Regions from separate parts of the Caulobacter sp. 05T431 genome, predicted to be linked through region 1. Evidence: riboswitches for the same ligand, from Rfam matches in the RefSeq annotation. Region 1 holds a riboswitch; the other holds the start of a gene.
The links. A riboswitch is a leader RNA that binds a small molecule or an ion and turns the genes downstream of it on or off. The one in region 1 is predicted to bind cobalamin.
Positions count from the first base shown of each region.

Region 2: another riboswitch for cobalamin. It lies ahead of metE (5-methyltetrahydropteroyltriglutamate--homocysteine S-methyltransferase); the one in region 1 lies ahead of AC1U89_RS14015 (TonB-dependent receptor plug domain-containing protein).

Region 1 covers NZ_JBFTKU010000014.1:25,436-38,106, forward strand. Annotated here, with positions in the region: gene cobO (cob(I)yrinic acid a,c-diamide adenosyltransferase) at 1-422, opposite strand, end outside; gene cobD (threonine-phosphate decarboxylase CobD) at 422-1,405, opposite strand; gene AC1U89_RS14015 (TonB-dependent receptor plug domain-containing protein) at 1,408-3,336, opposite strand; cobalamin riboswitch at 3,445-3,644, opposite strand; gene cobU (bifunctional adenosylcobinamide kinase/adenosylcobinamide-phosphate guanylyltransferase) at 3,694-4,209, shown strand; gene AC1U89_RS14025 (TauD/TfdA dioxygenase family protein) at 4,300-5,187, shown strand; gene modB (molybdate ABC transporter permease subunit) at 5,253-5,924, opposite strand; gene AC1U89_RS14035 (TOBE domain-containing protein) at 6,066-6,851, shown strand; gene AC1U89_RS14040 (molybdopterin-binding protein) at 6,861-7,349, shown strand; gene AC1U89_RS14045 (hypothetical protein) at 7,343-7,810, opposite strand; gene AC1U89_RS14050 (RNA polymerase sigma factor) at 8,013-8,510, shown strand; gene AC1U89_RS14055 (FecR family protein) at 8,608-9,603, shown strand; gene AC1U89_RS14060 (TonB-dependent receptor) at 9,777-12,161, shown strand; gene AC1U89_RS14065 (glycosyltransferase family 2 protein) at 12,296-12,671, shown strand, end outside.
Region 2 covers NZ_JBFTKU010000028.1:10,357-16,701, forward strand. Annotated here, with positions in the region: gene AC1U89_RS21640 (polyprenyl synthetase family protein) at 1-312, opposite strand, end outside; gene AC1U89_RS21645 (tRNA1(Val) (adenine(37)-N6)-methyltransferase) at 531-1,211, shown strand; cobalamin riboswitch at 1,264-1,491, shown strand; gene metE (5-methyltetrahydropteroyltriglutamate--homocysteine S-methyltransferase) at 1,609-3,936, shown strand; gene AC1U89_RS21655 (nucleoside 2-deoxyribosyltransferase) at 4,023-4,586, opposite strand; gene AC1U89_RS21660 (CAP domain-containing protein) at 4,636-5,460, shown strand; gene AC1U89_RS21665 (hypothetical protein) at 5,424-6,104, opposite strand; gene ilvC (ketol-acid reductoisomerase) at 6,201-6,345, opposite strand, start outside.

The DNA of each region.
Region 1 (12,671 bases):
ATGTTGATCTCGTCCAGCAGCACGAAGTCCAGCTTGGGGTCGGCGATCATCTCCTGCGACACCAGCCAGGCGGCCTGGGCGGCGGCGACGTCGCGCTCGCGGTCCTGGGTGTCCCAGGTGAAGCCTTCGCCCATCACCTCGTAGCGGACCTGGTCGGGGAACTTGCTGAAGAACAGGCGCTCGCCGGTCTTCCACTTGCCCTTGATGTACTGGACGACGCCGACCTTGAGGCCCCAGCCCAGGTTGCGCGCCACCATGCCGAAGCCGGCCGAGGACTTGCCCTTGCCGTCGCCGGTGTGGACCAGCAGCAGTCCCTTCGCGAGGGTCTTGGTCTCCATCATCGCGTCGCGCTCGGCCTTGAGGGCCTTCATCGCCTCGGCGTGCTTGGCGTTGCGGTCTTGGGCGTTCAGGTCGTCGCTCATCAGAGGGTCTCCAGGGCGTCGGCGAGGCGGAGCCAGTCGGCTTTCGGACCGGGCAGGCCGAAGCGGATCAGCGTCTCGTCCCAGGGGAAGGGGCGGGTGAGGATGCCGGCCCGGGCCAGGGCCTCGAACCGGCGCGGCGCGTCGGCGGCCCGCGCCAGGCGGAACAGGGTCGCGCCGCCGGCGATCTCGAACCCGGCGGCGCGGAGCAGGCGGTCCAGCTGCACGGTGTCCTCGATCAGGCGCAGCCGGGTCTGGGTCGCCCAGGCGGTGTCGGGATAGGCGGCCAGGCCGGCGGCGATCGTCGGCCCCGGCACGGGCCAGTCGCCCAGCGCCTGGCGGACGCGGGCGGCCAGGGCCGGCTCGGCGATCAGGAAGCCCAGGCGCACGCCGGCCAGGCCGTAGAACTTTCCGAACGAGCGCAGGACCATCAGCCGCTCGAAGCCGGACGTCCCGGCTTGCGAGGCGACCGACCCGGACGGATCGACATCGACGAAGGCCTCGTCGACCAGCAGTGCTCCGTCGGCCAGGTCCAGGACTTGGTCGGGCGGCAGGAGGCGGCCGGTCGGATTGTCCGGATTGACCAGGACGCGCAGGTCGGCCGACCGGTCGCCGGGGGCGACGATCTCGGCGCCGGCCGCGCGCCAGGCCTCGGCGTGGCCGCCGTAGGTGCGGGCCGAGATCGCGATCCGCCGCCCTTCGAGCAGGTGCGGCAGCAGGCGGATCAACGCCTCGCTGCCGGCCCCCGCGACGACCCGCGCGGGGTCCTCGACCCCGAACGCCGCCGCCGCGACCCGTTCCAGGGCCCGCAGGGACTCCGGATCGGGCAGCCGCGACCAGGTCTCCGGCGCGAACGCCGGGACCGGATAGGGGTGGGGGTTGATCCCCGTCGACAGGTCGATCCAGGGCGTCGGCGCGTCCGGCCAGGCCGTCCGCGCCGCGCCGAGGCGTCCGCCGTGGCCGAGCAGGGCCGCCGGCGTCGCCATGGTTAGAACCTCGCCCGCACGCCGGCGAAGGCGCCGCGACCCAGGGTCCCGTAGCGGTAGAGGGTCTCGTACTGCTGGTCGAACAGGTTCTCGACCCGGCCGTACAGCTCGAACGTGTCGTTGATCGGGTAGGAGACCCGCACGTCGGTCAGCACGTAGCTCTTCAGCCGCCGGGTGTTGGCGGCGTTGTCGAAGCTGTGGCCGACATACTGCATCGTCACCCCGGCGGTCAGGCCGTTCGGCAGGCTCAGCTCGGCGTCGGCGTTGGCGGTCTCGCCGGCCCGGCGCACCAGGTCCTTGCCGTAGTTGGCGCCCGCCGACTTATTGACCGCGTCCATGTTGGTGTAGTTGGCCGACAGGGTCAGCAGTGAATTCACCTCGAAGCTGCCCTCCACCTCGACGCCGTCGGCCTGGGTCTTGGCGGTGTTGGCGTAGCCGCCGAAGTTGGGCGGGATGTTGTTCGACAGGAAGTCGATCTGGTTGGTGGTGTCCCGGTTGAAATAGGTGACCGAACCGCGCAGGCGGCCGTCCAGGACGCTGTGCTCGACGCCGATGTCCCAGCTCTTGGCCTCTTCAGGCTTCAGGGCCGTGTTCCCGTAGTCGCTGTACAGCTGGTACAGCGACGGGGCCTTGAAGCCTTCGCCGTAGTTGGCGCGGAAGATCGTGGCGCCGTCGTTCGGGGTCCAGGTGGCGCCGGCCTGGAAGGTGGTGGCGCTGCCGAAGGTGTCGTGGTCGTCGTAGCGGACGCCGCCGGTCAGGGTCAGGCCCGCGACGGGCTTGGCCTGCAACTGGCCATAGACGCTGTCCATTCCGGTGGCGTGGCGGTCGGCCGTGGGGTTCGGGTCGAAGTCGGACGGCGCGGCGGTGCGGAACCAGGTGCGCTCGGTCTCGGCGCCGAACACCGCGCGCCAGACCGGATTGATCGTCCAGGTGCCCTGGTATTCCAGGCTGTTGTCGGTGCCCCGGGCGTCGAAGGTCTTGGTGGTGACGGCCTGGTCGGGGTTGTAGTTGTCGCGATCGGTCTGGGTGTACGAGTAGCCGATCCGGCTCTCCAGGGCGCCGTCGAAGCTGGTCAGGCGCGTGCCCAGATAGCTGACCAGTTCCTTGGTCTTGCCGTACTCCGCGGTGTCGGCGAAAGCGAAGGCCGGGGCGGGGAAGCCGTCGAACTCGTTGCGGCCGGCGGCGTAGGACAGCCGGGCGTCCACCGTCGCCCATTCGGCGACCTTCAGGTCCAGGCGGCCGCTGACGGCGGTGTTGTGGTAGCCGTCCTTCTCCTTGCCGCCCATGGCCTCGTCGAAGTTGGAGACGCCGGCGGTGGTGTAGGACCCCGCCGCCAGTCGCCAGCCGCCCCAGTCGCCGCCGGCCCCGACGCCGACGCGGGCGTAGGCCGTGGCGCGCGAGCCGCCCTCGACCGTGGCGTCGCCTGACAGCGGACCGTCCGGGGTCTTGGTGATCATGCTGACCACGCCGCCGATGGCCTGGCTGCCCCACAGGGTGGACTGGGGACCGCGCAGCACCTCGATGCGGTCGACGTCGCCGGCCAGCAGGGTGGCGAAGTTGTAGCCGCCGCCCGTCGACGAGGGGTCGTTCAGCTTGACGCCGTCGATCAGCACGGCGGTCTGGTCGGTCTCGGCGCCGCGGATGCGCACCTGGGTCGAGCCGCCCACGCCGCCGTTGCGGGTGACGGTGACGCCGGGCGTGCGCGACAGCAGGTCGGACACCACCACGGCCTGGCGCTGGCGCAGGATCTCGGCGGTGATAACGGTCGTGCTGACCGGGGTCTCCGACAGCTTGTCGGCGGCGCGGCCGGCGGTGACGACCACCTGGTCGACGGCGTTGGCGTCGTCCAAGGTTTCGGCGGCCAGGGCGAAGCCCGGCGCAGCGAGGGCGGGAAGGGCGGCCACCAGGGCCAGGACGGAAATCGAGCGCATGTTCAGGTCCTCCGTGCGCAGCAACGAAGGCAAGCCCGAGGATTCGGGCCGGCCAGACGATGTCGCCACGGGGGAAGAACCCCATCGTTCGGCGCACCCCGGCCGGACGAAGGACGACCGCGACGGGCAGGTCTCCTGGCTCACGGGTCATTGCCGGTGCGTGTCGCCTTCCCAGCCTTTCTCCGAAAAGAAGGGCCAGTGGCATGTGACACGCGGGCTCGCCGCTTACAGTTGCGGGGGCAGCCCGGGTTTCGCACCCGAGTTCCCTTTTCATCCTCTTTCGAGGAACCTGTCGCGAGAGCTGCACTATATGTTGCGCCGCACACGGTCAATCTGACTGGCAATCTGGAGCGCGTCTTGTCGTTCACCCTCGTCCTGGGCGGAGCCCGATCCGGTAAAAGCGCCTTCGCGCAAGGCGCGGCCGAGGCCAGGGCGGCGGAAACGGGCGGCCGGCTGGTGATGGTGGCCACGGCCCAGGCCTTCGATTCGGAGATGGCCGAGCGCATCGCGCGGCACCGCGAGGATCGGGGATCGGCCTGGACCARGGTCGAGGCGCCAATGGACCTCGCCGCCGCGCTGGACGGCCTGGTCGCCGGCGACGTGGTGGTGGTCGACTGTCTGACCCTGTGGCTGTCGAACCTGATGCTGGACGACCGCGATTTGGCGAAGGCGGCGGCCGAACTGGTCGCGGTGGTCGGGCGGTTCGAAGGGGCGCTGTGGCTGGTGTCCAACGAGGTCGGGTTCGGCATCGTGCCCGACAACGCCCTGGCCCGGCGGTTCCGCGACGAGGCCGGGCGGCTGCACCAGGCCCTGGCCCAGGCCGCCGAGGCCGTGACCCTGGTCGTGGCCGGCCTCACCCTGCGGCTGAAATGAGAAAAACTCGATTGAGCGCCGGAATTCCACGTCTAGGGTGTGGATAACAACCGTCGCTCACGCGGATGGGCGGCGCTCCGGGAGGACGCCATGAACGCCTTTACCCCGATCACCGCTTCGGAAACGCCTGACTACGCCGGTCTCACCGTGACGCCCGCCGGTACGGTGCTCGGGGCCGAGATCTCAGGCGTCGACCTGCGCCAGCCGCTGACGCCGGAGAGCGTGGCGGCCATCCGCACGGCGCTGCTGCGGCACAAGGTGGTGTTCTTCCGCGACCAGGACATCAGCCATGAGGATCATGTCCGTTTCGGCCGCTATTTCGGGGATTTGGAGGGGCATCCTGTCACCGCCCACGTGCCCGGCTTCCCCGAAATCCTGCACATCGAGGCCGCCGACGGCATGAAGCTGCGCGAGGAGATCGTGCCGATCGTCCGCGCCGCCAACAAGTGGCACACCGACGTCACCTTCCGCCCCGCGCCGTCGATGGGCGGAGTGCTGCGCATGCGGCACATGCCGCCGCTGGGCGGCGACACCCTGTTCGCCGACACCGCCGCCATCTATCGCGACCTGCCCGACAAGCTGAAGGACCGCATCGCCGACCTGAAGGCCGAGCACGACATCCTGCAGAGCTACGGCTACCGGGTGGACGAGGCCAAGCGGCAGGAGCTGCGCGCCGCCCATCCGGTGCAGGCCCACCCCGTGGTCCGCACCCATCCCGAGACCGGCGAGAAGCACCTGTTCGTCAACAAGGTCTTCACGACGCGGATCCTGGGCCTGCCCGAGGACGAAGCCGCCCAACTGCTGGCCGAACTGCTGGAGCGGGTGAAGACTCCCGAATACCAGGTCCGCTTCCGCTGGACGCCCAACGCCATCGTCTTCTGGGACAACCGCGCCACCCAGCACTACGCCATCCTCGACTACTGGCCGCAGGAGCGCATCGTCGAGCGGGTGACGATCCAGGGCGACGTCCCGTTCTGACGCGATCTGAGCTTGGCCGTGGAATAGCTTTTCGCGCCAAGGGCTTGTGGATAACTCTGTGAGTATCAGGCCTTCGACGCACGCCCCTCGACCCGGCGTTCCATCAGCAACAGGCTGAGCATCACCAGGAAGGCGAAGGCCAGCAGGGCGCCGGCCAGCTGGTGGGCCTTGTCCCATTCCAGGGCCTCGACCAGGCGGTAGATCTCGATCGACAGCACCTCTGTCTGGCCCGGGATGCCGCCGCCCAGCATCATCACCACGCCGAACTCGCCGATCGTGTGGGCGAAGACCAGCAGGGCGGCCACGGCGTAGCCGGGCAGGGCCAGGGGCAGGGCCACCCTCAGGAAGGCGTTCCAGGGCGAGGCGCCCAGGGTGGCGGCCGCCTCCAGCGGTTCGTCGCCCACGGCGATGAAGGCGTTGCGCAGCGGCTGGACGGCGAACGGCAGCGAATAGATCAGCGATCCGATCACCAGGCCCTGGAAGGTGAAGGCCAGGGTGCGCACCCCGAACGGGTGCAGCAGGGCGATCAGCGGGCTTTGCGGGCCGAGGGCGATCAGCAGGTAGAAGCCCAGGGCGGTCGGGGGCAGGACGATCGGCAGGGCCACCAGCGCCCCGATCGGCGTCCGCCAGCGCGACCGCCCCCGGGCCAGCCACCAGGCCAGGGGCGTGGACAGGACCAGCAGCAGGACGGTGGTGATCCCCGCCAGCTTGGCCGTCAGCCATGCGATCTCGAGCATGTCAGCGGGTCTCGATCTTGATCGGCGGCAGGGGCGGCATGGTTTCGGGGTGACCGGACCTTGGGTTATGTAGTCGATTTACATAACGAGGTTTCGCGCCTAGGTCACGGCCCAGGTCAGGACGGCGCGCATGAGGTTCCGATGTCCAACGACGGCGATCTGAGCGCTTCGCTGATCCTGCGCCGCGGCGGGCTGGCGCGGGTGGGCCAGGAGCGCGTCGCCCTGATCGAGGCCATCGAGGGCCTGGGATCGATAAGCGCCGCCGCCCGGCAACTGGGCCTAAGCTACAAGGGCGCCTGGGACGGGGTGCAGGCCCTGAACAACCTGTTCGACGCGCCCCTGGTGATCGCCAACGCCGGCGGCAAGGCCGGCGGGGCGGCGGTCGTCACGCCGCGCGGCCAGGCCGTGATCCGGGCGTTCCGCGAGGTGGAGCGCGAGATCGGCGCGGCCCTGTCGCGCCTGGAAGCAGGTCTGGCCGCCCCGGACGCCGACTTGGGCGACCTGTTCTGGAGCCTGGGTCTGCGCACCAGCGCCCGCAACGCCCTGCGCGGAACCGTCGTCGCGATCGAGGACGGCGAGGTGACCGCGAAGGTCACGCTCGACCTGGGCGGCGGCCTCGAGATCGCGTCGATCATCACCCGCCACAGTCGCGAGGAGCTGGGCCTGGCGCTCGGCAAGCCGGCCATCGCCCTGATCAAGTCCAGCTTCGTCGTCCTGGCCGACGACGGCCCGCTGGAAGAGACCGCCAACCGCCTGGTCGGGACCGTGGTGGACCGCGAGGACGGGCGCGAGGTCAGCGAGATCAGCCTGAGCCTGTCCGGGGGCAAGACCCTGGTCGCGACCGTGCCCGTCTTGGCGGCGCCCGGCATGGGCGAGCGCGCCGTGGCGGCCGTCGCCCCCTCCAACGTCATCCTCGCCGTCGAATAGGATCGCTTCGTGAAAACCCTCGCTCTCGCCCTCTGCTTCGCCGGCCTGGCCACCGGGGCCTTCGCTCAATCCGTGACCCTGAAGGGGCCCTCGGGCGAGGCGGCCAGCCTCAGCGCGGCGGACATCGCCGCCCTGCCGCGCGTCAGCGTCGCCTTCGACGCCCACGGCGAGAAGCACGTCTACGAGGGGCCGCTGCTGATCGACGTGGTGGCCAAGGTCGGGACCCCGACCGGCAAGGCCATCCACGGGCCGGAGATGGCCGACGTGGTGCTGGTCAAGGCGTCCGACGGCTACCAGGTGGCGTTCGGCCTGGCCGAGCTGGACCCGGGCACCCGCGCCAACCGCGTCATCCTGGCCGACAAGGCGGACGGCGCGCCGCTGAGCGGCAAGGACGGCGCCTTCAAGCTGGTGGCCGAGGGCGACCTGCGGCCCGCGCGGTCGGCGCGCATGGTGAACGAGATCGAGGTGCTGCGGTTGGCCGCCGCCAAGCCTCAGTGAAAGGTCGGCGGCTCGGGAGCGGGCTCGGCGGGCTCGTCGCGTAGCCGGACGGGCAGGGGATAGCCGTCGACCCGCAGGGCGGCGTTCAGGGCGCGCGCCAGCACCATGGTCGGCTGGGAATCGATCAGCAGCGGCTCGAGCAGCGTCTCGCCCGCCGCCGTCGCGGTTCCCGCCAGGCCGCACGAGACCATCAGCCGCTGCTCGTCCGTGGAAATGCCGCCGCAGGCCGGGCACTCCACCTGGATCGGCCGGCGCAGGCTGGCCTCGACCGACTGCATCCAGGCGACGAACAGTCCGCCGGTCCGGTTCGACGCCCGGAACGCCAGGGCCTGGGCGACCAGGCGGGCGGGGGATTCGCCCGCCGACCTCAGCACCGCCCAGTGCCGCATCGCGCCCAGGAGCAGCTTCTCGCCGACCGTCGGACCGGTGGTCCAGCGGAGGGGTGTGGAACTGGCGGTCATGGCGGCCTCCGCTCGGCGCTTGTTGCGAATAATTCGCATCATCTAGTCGCCAATCTTGTTGCGAGTCAATCGCAACAAGAGGGTGTTCGGTGCGCTGGACCGGCGGGCGTCAGCGGCCTAGGTTAAGGACTCGCCGCAACCCTTTCGCCGCACTGAGTCTTTGGAGCCCGAGCTGCCCGCCCCACCTTCGACGATCACGCCGATGGCCCGGTTGTACGGCGAGAAGCGGGCCAATCTGGTGCGCGTTTTCGCCGCCAGGCTGCGCTCGGTCAGCGAAGCCGAGGACCTGATCCAGGACCTGTTCCTGAAGGTGCAGGCCCTGGGCGAGGTGGAGGTCGAGGGCGACGGCTCGGCCCTGCTGTTCCGCATGGCCAACAACCTGATGCTCGACCGGCTGCGCAGCCAGACCCGCGCCAGCGCGCGCGACGGCGGATGGCGCAGCCTGCAAGGCGCCATGCTGGGCGACCAGCAGGTGGCCGACGTCCCGTCGGCCGAGGAGGTCGTGGCCGGCCGCCAGCGCCTGCGGCTGATGATGGCAGCGATCGACACCCTGCCGCCGCAGGTGGCGCGCGCCTTCAAGCTTCACAAGCTGGACGGTCTCAGTCACGCTGAGACCGCGGCCGCCATGGGGGTCAGTCGCAGTTCGGTCGAAAAGCATGTAAGCGCCGCCCTGAAGGCGCTGATGGCCAAGCTGTCATGAGGGCGACTATTGTTTCTGGAACGGGTTTTGGAGGTTCCGCCGACTTGGTGACGTCTTATCCTTGCGAGGACGCAACGTGGCGTCGGGACGGAGCGAAATGACGCGCGCCCAAACAGACATCGACGCCGAGACGTCCGAGGCCGCGATCGCGTGGCTGGTCCGCCTGCAGGGCGAGACCGTCACCGAGGGCGACTGGCTGGAGTTCGACGCCTGGCTGACCGCCTCGCCGACCCACGCCCAGGCCTATGACGACGCCCTGGCCTTCGATCGGGGGCTGGACCTCGACACGCGCTTTGCGGAAACCGCGCCCGTCGCCGCGCCCCTGGCGGCCAATGTGGTCCCGCTGCGACCGGCGCGGCGGGTCTGGATGTGGTCGGCCGGCGCCGCGATCGCGGCCGCCTTCGTGGCCGGCGCGGTCCTCGTGCCCAGCAAGGGCCTGATCGGCGGACACGAAACTACCTATGTGACCGGCGTCGGCGAGCGCAGGGCGATCGCCTTGGAGGATGGCTCGCGCATCGACATGAACGCCGCCTCGCGCGTGACCGTGCGGTTCGAGCGCCACGCGCGCCGGATCAAGATGGACGACGGCCAGGTGTTCTTCGACGTGGCCAAGGATTCCTCGCGACCGTTCCTGATCGCGGCGGGCGACACCCAGGTGCGGGTGGTGGGCACCCAGTTCGACGTCCGGCGTCGCGACGGGCAGGTGGCGGTCAACGTCCAGCGCGGCCTGGTCGAGGTGCGCCCCAACCTGGCCGCCGGCGCCACGCCGTTCCGGCTCAGGCCAGGGCAGGGGCTCTCGCACCGCGAGGGCCAGGCGGCGGACGCCAAACTCCAGGCCGTGGCCGTCGAGGAGGTCGCGGGCTGGCGCCAGGGTCGGCTGATCTATCGCGACCAGCCGCTTTCCCAGATCGCCGGGGACATGAACCGGCTTTTCCCGCGTCCGGTGAAGCTGGGCGACGCCAGGGTCGCCAATATGCGACTTTCCGGCGTGTTGATCGTCGACGAACAGGATGCGATGGTCGATAGACTGTCACACCTGCTTCCCGTCAAAACGACGACGACCGAAGACGCTATCGTGATCCGGGCGCGCTAGAGCCTTGCTGAAGGGCCTGGAATCGTTCGAAGCGCGAAGCTTGAGCTCTAGGGGGATAGAGCTGGAGCCCGATGATTTCGGAAACGGAATCCCAGCTTCGATTTCGATCTGACGAACCGGAGCGTTCCGGCGCGTTCGCCGTCGGCCGCCTTCCCCGCTTCCTCCTCCTGTCGATGGCGTCGAGCCTGGTCCTGGCCGGCCTGGTCCCGGCTGGAGCGGCGCAGGCCGCGCCGGCCCGCTTCGCCTTCAAGATCCCCGCCAAGCCCCGGTCCGAGGCGCTGATCGACCTGGGCCTGCAGGCGCGGGTCACGCTCGGGGGCGCGTCGTCCTGTCCGGGACGCAGCGGCCCCGTGGTCGGGACCCTGACCCTGCGCCAGGCGCTGGAGGCGGTGACGGCCGACGCGCCCTGCCGGTTCGAGATTCTCCCCAACGCCACGGTGGTGATCCATCCCGCCCCGACGGCGGCGCGCGCCAAGCCGCCGGTCGCCGCCGCCCCGACGGCGCCGGTGGCCGTCGCCGCCCTCGACGGCGTGATCGTCACCGCCACCAAGCGCCCGACGCGCCTGGGGGCCGCGGCGGGCGGCGTCAGCGTGATCAGCGCCGAACGGCTGAGCGACACCGGCGCGATCGACACGACCAGCATCTCCCAGCAGGCCGCGGGCTTCATCACCACCAACCTCGGCGCGGCCCGCAACAAGATCATGCTGCGCGGCCTGTCGGACGGCACCTTCACGGGCCGCACCCAGCAGACCGTCGGCACCTATCTCGACAACATCCCCCTGACCTACAACGCGCCCGATCCGGACCTGCGCCTGATCGACGTCGATCGGGTGGAGATCCTGCGCGGCCCCCAGGGCGCGCTCTACGGCGGCGGATCGCTGAGCGGGGTCTACCGGATCGTCTCCACCAAGCCGGTGCTGAACGAATGGTCGGGATCGGTCCTGGCCGGCGCGGCGGCCACGGAATCCGGCTCGCCCAGCAGCCGCCTGGAAGGCGTCCTCAACCTGCCGGTCGCCACCGACCGCGCGGCGGTCCGTCTGGTGGCCTACAGCGACGTGGATGGCGGCTATGTCGACGACGTCAACCTGCGCCTCTCGAACGTCGACCGCACCACGCGGATCGGCGGCCGGGCGGCCGTTTCGGTGGCGATCGATCCGGACTGGTCGATCACGCTCTCCGGCGCCCGCCAGGACCTGCACGCGACGGACAGCCAGTACACCACCCCCGGGCTGGGCGGCCAGAAGCGCGCCAACCAGGTGCGCGAGACCCACGATAACGTCCTGCAGCAAGGCGCGCTGACGATCACGGGCGCGGGCGACTGGGGACGGTTCGTATCGTCGACGGGCTATGTCCGCCACCGGTTCGCCAGCCGGTTCGACGCCACGGCGGCCCTGAACGGCGCCGGCGCGGCCTCGGTCGATGTCGGCCTGTTCGACGAGGCCAGCAAGGTGCGGATGCTGGTGGAGGACGCCGTGCTGTCGTCGCCCGACGGCGACCGCTTCCGCTGGCTGGTCGGGCTGTACGGCCTGGCCAGCCTCGAGGACAACGACGGCGAACTGCGGGCCCGCACCGCCTACAATCCGTCGCGCCTGATCTATCTGGAGGCCCGTCGCGATCGGCGGCGCGAACTGGCGCTCTATGGCGAGACCGCCTACGACCTGGGCGGCGGCTGGACCGCCAGCCTGGGCGGACGGGCGTTCCGCAGCGAGGTCCACACCACCTCGATGGTCGAGGCCCCGTCGCCGGGGCAGTCGCGCGACATGGACCGCAAGGCGCGTTTCACGGGCATCTCGCCGAAATTCTCGCTCCAGCGCACCTGGGCCGGCGGCGGGCTGGTCTATCTGCTGACCTCGGAAGGCTATCGCTCGGGCGGCTTCAACTCGGGCGGCCTGGTCGCGCCGTCGGCCCTGCGCGGCTCGTTCAAGCCCGACCATCTGCGCAACTACGAGATCGGCGCCAGCGTCCGGCCCTGGGACGGGCGCATGATCCTGCGCACGGCGCTGTTCCATGATGTCTGGACCGACATCCAGACCGACCAGTACCTGAGCTCGGGCCTGTCCTACACGGCCAATGTCGGCGACGGACGCAACACCGGCCTGGAGGTCGAGGCGACCATGCTGGCGACCCAGGGCCTGACCCTGGAGCTCAACGCCCTGTTCAACCGTCCCCGCCTGAGCAAGGTGGACCCCAACTTCGCCTCGGCGGCCCAGAGCGAGCTTCCCGGCGTGCCGGACGTCTCGGCCGGCGCCATGATGCGCTATCAGAAGGACCTGACCGCCAGCCGGCGTCTGGTGCTGACCACCGAGGTCGAATATGTGGGCCAGTCGCGCCTGACCTTCGATCGCCGGCTTTCCCCGTCGATGGGCGGCTATGTCACCGGCCGCCTTTCGGCCGAGCTGGCGGTCCGGGACTGGCGCTGGACCCTGGCGGTCACCAACCCCGCGAACGCCTCCAGCGACACCTTCGCCTACGGCAATCCGTTCAGCTTCGGCCAGGTGCGCCAGGTCACGCCGCTGCGGCCCCGTACCTGGAGCCTGCTGGTTTCGCGGGACTTCTAGGCGTGTCCGGCCAGGGGCTCCGGCCGGTCCGTCTCGCGCGAACGCGGAAAAAGTTCTGAGGTTCCCTGAGCTTGGCGACGTCTCTTCTCTGACGGGGGCAGATTCGGAAGGCGCCCCCAGGTCGGGGAAATTCTATGTCTGTCCTGTCAGGACTTGTCTGCGTCCACAACGAGGAGGCGCGGCTGGCCGAATGTCTGGAGCGCCTGGCGTTCTGCGACGAGATCGTCGTGGTCGCCGATCGCTGCACGGACCGCAGTGAAGCCATCGCCCGCAAGATGGGCGCGCGGGTCGTTTCGGGCATCTTCCCCGTCGAGGGGCTGCGCAAGGAGGCCGGCGTCGCGGCCTGTCGCGGCGACTGGATTCTCGAGCTGGACGCCGACGAGGCGGTGACGCCGGCCCTGGCCCGCGAAATCCGCGAGACCGTCGCTCGTTCGACCGCTGACTGGCACCAGGTGCCCGTGGACAACTATGTGGGCGCTCAACTGGTGCGCCACGGCTGGGGCGGCTCCT
Region 2 (6,345 bases), on a different contig from region 1:
CAGCTGGCTGCCGTCGACCACGTCGTCGTGCAGCAGAGTGGCGGTGTGGATGAACTCGACGGCGGCGGCCAGCTTCAGGCAGCTGTCGTTGTCCGACCCGGCCAGGCGCGCGGCGGCCACGGTCAGCAGCGGACGCAGGCGCTTGCCGCCGGCGGCGATCAGGTGCTCGGCCAGGGCCGGGATGACCGGGACCTCGCTCTGCATGCGCGCGGTGATCAGGGCGTCGACCCCAGCCATGTCGGCGGCGGCCAGCCGCACAAGACGATCCACCGATCCCGGCTCCCGGGCGAGGGTCGCTGCAGCTGCGTCCAAAACCATACTCTCCCTGCTGACGCCCGCCGGAGGTCGGCCTGCGCCTCGCGTCCCTTGGGCTTGATCAGCCGTTGCGAGCGACAATGCTGGCGGGATAGGTCAGGGTCAAGGCGAGCACAAGGCTTGAAACGTTGCCGGACGCGTTACCCACATCCCCAGGCCCCCTCGCGGTCACCGAAGACGCCGTCCTGAACGGTCGCGTCAAGCTGCGCCAGCCCGTGACGGGCTACCGCGCCGGCATGGACGCGGCCTTGCTGGCCGCCGCCTGCGACGCCGCCCCCGGCGACCGGGTGATCGAGGCCGGCTGCGGGGTCGGCGGCGCGCTGCTGGCGGCGGCCGTCCGCCGCCCCGGCGCCCGATTCGTCGGAGTGGAGCGCGATTCCGCCGCCGTGGAGCTGGCGCGGGGCAATGTCGGGCTGAACGCCCTGGCCGATCGCGTGGAGATCGTCGCCGGCGACGTCGAGCGCGGCTTCCGGGCCCTGGACCTGCCGGTGTTCGACGCGGTGATCAGCAATCCGCCCTTCTTCGACGACCCCGCCGCCCTGCGCGCGCCCGCGCCGGAGAAGTCCGGCGCCTGGATGGCCGACGGCGGCCTGAAGGCCTGGACGGGCTTCTGCCTGAAGGCGGTGCGCGAAGGCGGGACCATCACCCTGATCCACCGCGCCGACCGCTTGGCCGACCTCCTGGCCCTGCTGGCGCCCAAGGCCGGCTCGTTCAGGATCCGCCCCATCGCCCCCTTCGCCGACGCCCCGGCCAAGCGGGTGATCGTGCGGGCGATCAAGACCGGCAAGGCGCCGCTGGTGCTGCTGCCGCCGCTGGTCCTGCACGAGCGGGAGGGATCGGGGCACTCGGCGGCGGCCGAGGCCGTCCTGCGCGGCGACGCGGCGCTCGGTTGGTGAAAATCATATAAAGATATCTTTATATCCCTCTTGACGATGAGCCGAAACGCGCGCTCCCTAGGCTCGTCGTGGTCTGCGGACGTTCGCGTCCGGAGCTAAGAGGGAAGTCGGTGCGGGGGTGAAATCCCAAATCCGGCGCTGCCCCCGCAACTGTGAGCGGCGAGCCGCTGTCCGATACGTGTCACTGACGCGCCGAAGCTGGATCGGTGGCGCGTCGGGAAGGCCAGGACAGGGGCGCTGACCCGTGAGCCAGGAGACCTGCCCCGACAGATAACGTCCTCCGGCGGGGTGCCCGGTCTGGTCGCTTGCAAGGCGCGACCGGGCCCGTGAACCCGTGCGCGACCGCGTGCGCGCCCCGATCAAGCCTCCGCCTTCACACCGGCAGAGGTTTTTTGAAATGACCGTKACCGTCGCCACCCTGGGCTTTCCCCGCATCGGCCCGCGCCGCGAGCTGAAGCTCGCGCTCGAGGACCATTGGGCGGGCAAGACCGACGCCCCTTCCCTGCTCGCCACGGCCGCCGGCCTGCGGGCGCACGGCTGGAAACGCCAGAAGGCGCTGGGCGTGGACCACGTGCCRAGCAACGACTTCTCGCTCTACGACCACGTGCTGGACGCCAGCGTCATGGTCGGCGCCGTCCCGGCGACCTACGGCTGGGCCGGCGGCGAGGTCGACACCGCGACCTATTTCGCCATGGCGCGCGGGACGCAGGGCGACGCCCAGGTCTGCGAACACGGKCACATCCACGCCCACGGCGCGGGCCTGCCGGCCATGGAGATGACCAAGTGGTTCGACACCAACTACCACTACCTGACGCCCGAGGTGTCGCGCGGCCAGGTCTTCACCCTGTCGTCCACCAAGCCGATCGACGAGTTCCTGGAGGCCAAGGCCCTGGGGATCCGCACCCGCCCCGTCTTGCTGGGCCCCGTCACCTTCCTGAAGCTGGCCAAGAGCCGTGACCCGGACTTCTCGCCGCTGACCCTGCTGTCGTCGCTGATCCCGGTCTATGTCGAAGTGCTGCAGCGCCTGATGGCGGCCGGGGCCGACTGGGTGCAGATCGACGAGCCGTGCCTGGCCCTGGACCTGACCGAGTTCGAGCGCGGCGAACTGCGCCGGGCCTACGGTCTGCTGACCCACGCCACGCCGGGCCTGCGGATCATGCTGACCAGCTATTTCGGGGCCTATGGCGACAACCTGTCGACCGCCGCCAACCTGCCGGTCGACGGCCTGCACATCGACCTGGCCCGCGCGCCCGAACAGCTGGACGCGGCGCTCTCGGCGGCCCGCGAGGGGCTGGTGCTGTCCCTGGGGGTGATCGACGGCCGCAACGTCTGGCACGCCGACCTGGAGGCTCTGCTGGACCGCCTGGACCCGATCGTCTCCAAGCGCGGCGGCGACCGCGTGATCCTGGCGCCGTCATGCTCGCTGCTGCACACCCCGATCGATCTGGAGCTGGAAACCGCCATCGATCCGGAGGTCCGCCAATGGCTGGCCTTCGCCGTCCAGAAGATCGAGGAGCTGACGATCCTGGCCAAGGCGCTGAACGAGGGCCGCGACGCGGTCCGGCCGGCCCTGGAGGCCGCCTCCAAGGCCGCCGCCGCGCGCCGGTCCTCGCCGCGCATCCACGACCTGGCGGTCCAGGCTCGACTGGCCGCGGTCACGCCGGACGACGCCCAGCGCGCTTCGCCGTTCGCCCGGCGTATCGCCCTGCAGCAGGCCCGCCTGAACCTGCCGTCCCTGCCGACCACCACGATCGGCTCGTTCCCCCAGACCAGCGCCGTGCGCAAGGCCCGCGCCGCCCACGCCAAGGGCGTCCTGGCCGACGCCGACTACCAGGTCTTCCTGCGCGAGGAGACCGCGGCCGCCGTGGCCTGGCAGGAGGAGATCGACCTGGACGTGCTGGTGCACGGCGAGTTCGAGCGCAACGACATGGTCCAGTATTTCGGCGAGCAACTGGCCGGCTTCGTGTTCACCAAGCACGCCTGGGTGCAATCATACGGCTCGCGCTGCGTGCGGCCGCCGATCATCTTCGGCGACGTGTCGCGGCCCCGTCCGATGACGGTGGAATGGTGGCGCTACGCCCAGTCGCTGACCGACCGGCCGATGAAGGGCATGCTGACCGGCCCGGTCACCATCCTGCAGTGGTCGTTCGTCCGCGACGACATTCCGCGCAGCCAAACCTGCCGCCAGATCGCCCTGGCGATCCGAGACGAGGTGGTCGACCTGGAGGCCGCCGGCGCCAAGGTGATCCAGATCGACGAGGCGGCCCTGCGCGAGGGCCTGCCCCTGCGCCGCGCCGACCGCCAGGCCTATCTGGACTGGGCGGTGGAGGCCTTCCGCCTGGCCGCCTCCGGCGTCCGCGACGAGACCCAGGTCCACACCCACATGTGCTATTCGGAGTTCAACGACATCATCGCCGCGATCGGGGCGATGGACGCCGACGTCATCTCCATCGAGACCGCGCGCTCGAAGATGGAGCTGCTGGACGCCTTCGAGGCCTACGCCTATCCGGCCGAGATCGGGCCGGGCGTCTACGACATCCACGCCCCCCGCGTGCCGGGACCCGAGGAGATGGTCGCCCTGCTGGCCAGCGCCGGCGCGCGGCTGTCGCCCGGGCAGCTGTGGGTCAATCCCGACTGCGGCCTGAAGACCCGCAAGTGGGACGAGGTCCGCCCGGCCCTGGTCAACATGGTGGCGGCGGCGAAGGCGGCTCGAGCGGTGCTGTAGCCTGAAGAAGGGGACACACACTCACCCCACGGTCTTCGCCGAACTGGCTAGGCCTTGCCGTGAGTGTGTGTCCCCACCTTAATCCCCTACTCCGCGTACAGCGCCAGCGCGTCCAGGCACATCTCCAGCCCGGTCAGGTCGTGCAGCGGATCGTCGGTGATGATCACGAACAGTCGCCGGGCCTCGGCCCACAGCATCAGGGTCTCGGGCAGGCCGAAGTCCTCGACCACGCAGCCGTCGCCGTCGCGCCAGACGCCGTGCTCGTCGCGCTGGGCGCCCACGTGCACCTCGACCCGGTCGACATATTCGGCCTCGCTCTCGTCGGCGACGTTGACATAGGCCATGACCGGCCGCCCCAGGCCCGCCAGGACGCCGGCCTCGAAGGCCGCGGCGCTGGCGCAGGAAGGCCCTCGGAACGGGGTCAGGTTGATGATCCCGGCGTCGGCCTGCCGCAGCTTGGCCATCCTCTCGGCGTAGAGTTCCCGCGCCTGGACCTCGACATTGTCGGCCTGGGTCTCGACGACGGCGGGAGCGGTCAGGCCGGTGAAGCCGTTATCAGCACAGAGGGCGCGTTGGCGCGCGGCCTGGGCCTCGGCGTCGGGAAGCCAGGGCTCGGGTCCGGCCAGCCAGATGGAACGTACGGGTCTCATGACCCTTAGAACTTGCCGAAACGGGACGCTGTCAACCGCCTTGAGGACCATGAACGCCCCTAAGACCGCTCCAGACCGCCGCGCCCTGATCGTCGCCGCCGCGTCCACCCTCGTCCTGCCCGGCCTCATCCCCGCCCCCGCCCGGGCCGCCATGAGCGACCCCTGGCTGGCCTATGACCGCCGCCTGCGCCGCCAGCTGGCGGAGAGCCGGGGCGATTTCGACCCCGATTTCGAGACCGACCTGCACGACCTGGGCGACATCTTCCGGCGGGCCCAGGGCCTGAACGCCCTGGCGCCCGATCCCGGCCTGACCCTGGCCGCCCGCGCCCACGCCGCCGACATCGCCCGCACCGGCGTGTTCGACCACATGACCCGCGAGGGCTTCGGCCCCGCCGCCCGGGTGGGCCTGCTGGCCCGCGACCTGGTCGGCGCGCCGGGCGAGAACATCGCCGAGCGGCTGAACGCCAGCGGCGCCGTGCGGCCCGACCAGATCATGGGCCAGTGGAAGTCCAGCCCCGGCCACCGCGCCAACCTGCTGGCGCCGGGCTTCACCCATGTGGGCTACGGCGTGCTGCGCCAGGGCCGCGAGGTGATGGCGGTCGGGGCCTATGCCGAGGTTTCGGCCCGCCTCTCCGCCCCCGCCCCGCTGCGCGTGGCGTCCGTGGGCGTGATCGCGGCCGCCCTGACGGGCGCCGTGCCGCGCATCGACCAGTTCTCGGTGTCGGAGCCCGGCGCGGAGGCCCTGGTCGAGACCTATGTCGAAAGCCCGGGCGCCCAGACCCTGCCGCCCGGCGCCTGGCAGCTGCGCCCGCACCTGTCGACCGGCCCACGGAAGTATCAGGTGGCCTGGGGCCCGGTGTTCGTGCTGGGGTGAGCGCGCAGGTCCGACAATCGCTCTCGCGCGGCTTCGGACGCCAGAAAAGCCGTCACCAGCCGAAAGCCCTCCCGCGCTTCGTCCCAGAATCCCTGCGGGGTGGAGCTCGTTTCGTCGCGCGCGCCGTGCTCGTCGAAAAGTTCGAGCAAAGCCGCGCCGTTCTCTGGCCGTAGAAGCCTCACGAGATAGGGCATGATGTCGATCCGGGCCCGCGCCATGCCGCAAAGCAACGTCTCGACCTCGCCGCCATGGGCGCCGTCACCGAGACCGGCCGCCCAGCGATCGAACCAGGCGGACAGGAAACCCAGGATCGCGGCGCGCTCGACGTCCGACCAGGCGCTCCACTCGGCCCGCGTTAGAGCGCCGACCGCCAGTTCTGGGGACGGCCACCAGGCCAGGTCGCTGGCCGACAGATCGAGGATGCGCGGCAGGAAATAGCGATAGTCGCCGACGTCCCCCACCGTCAGGAACACGCTGGATGCATAGGGGGCCAACTGGTCGCTGGTCAGAACGCCAAGCGGCCGCGTCAGCAGAACCTCCCGCGCGTCGGCGCCCAAACAGCAGAAGCAACCCTGGATCGACACCGGCGGCTCGGCGCTGAAGGTCTCGTAGAGTTCGGCCAAGGCGGCGTCGAAGGCGCTCATCACGGCAATCTCGATGGCCTGGTCCGTTTCGCCAAACGAAAAACGGCGGGCCCTCGCGAGCCCGCCGTTCGTCTTGGTCAGCGATGAAGCCGAGGCCTAGTTCTTGGCCACGTCCACCAGCTTGTTCTTGGCGATCCAGGGCATCATGGCGCGCAGGCGGCCGCCGACTTCCTCGATCTGGTGCTCGGCCGAGCGGCGACGGGTCGCCTTGAAGCTCGGCTGGCCCACCTGGTTCTCCAGC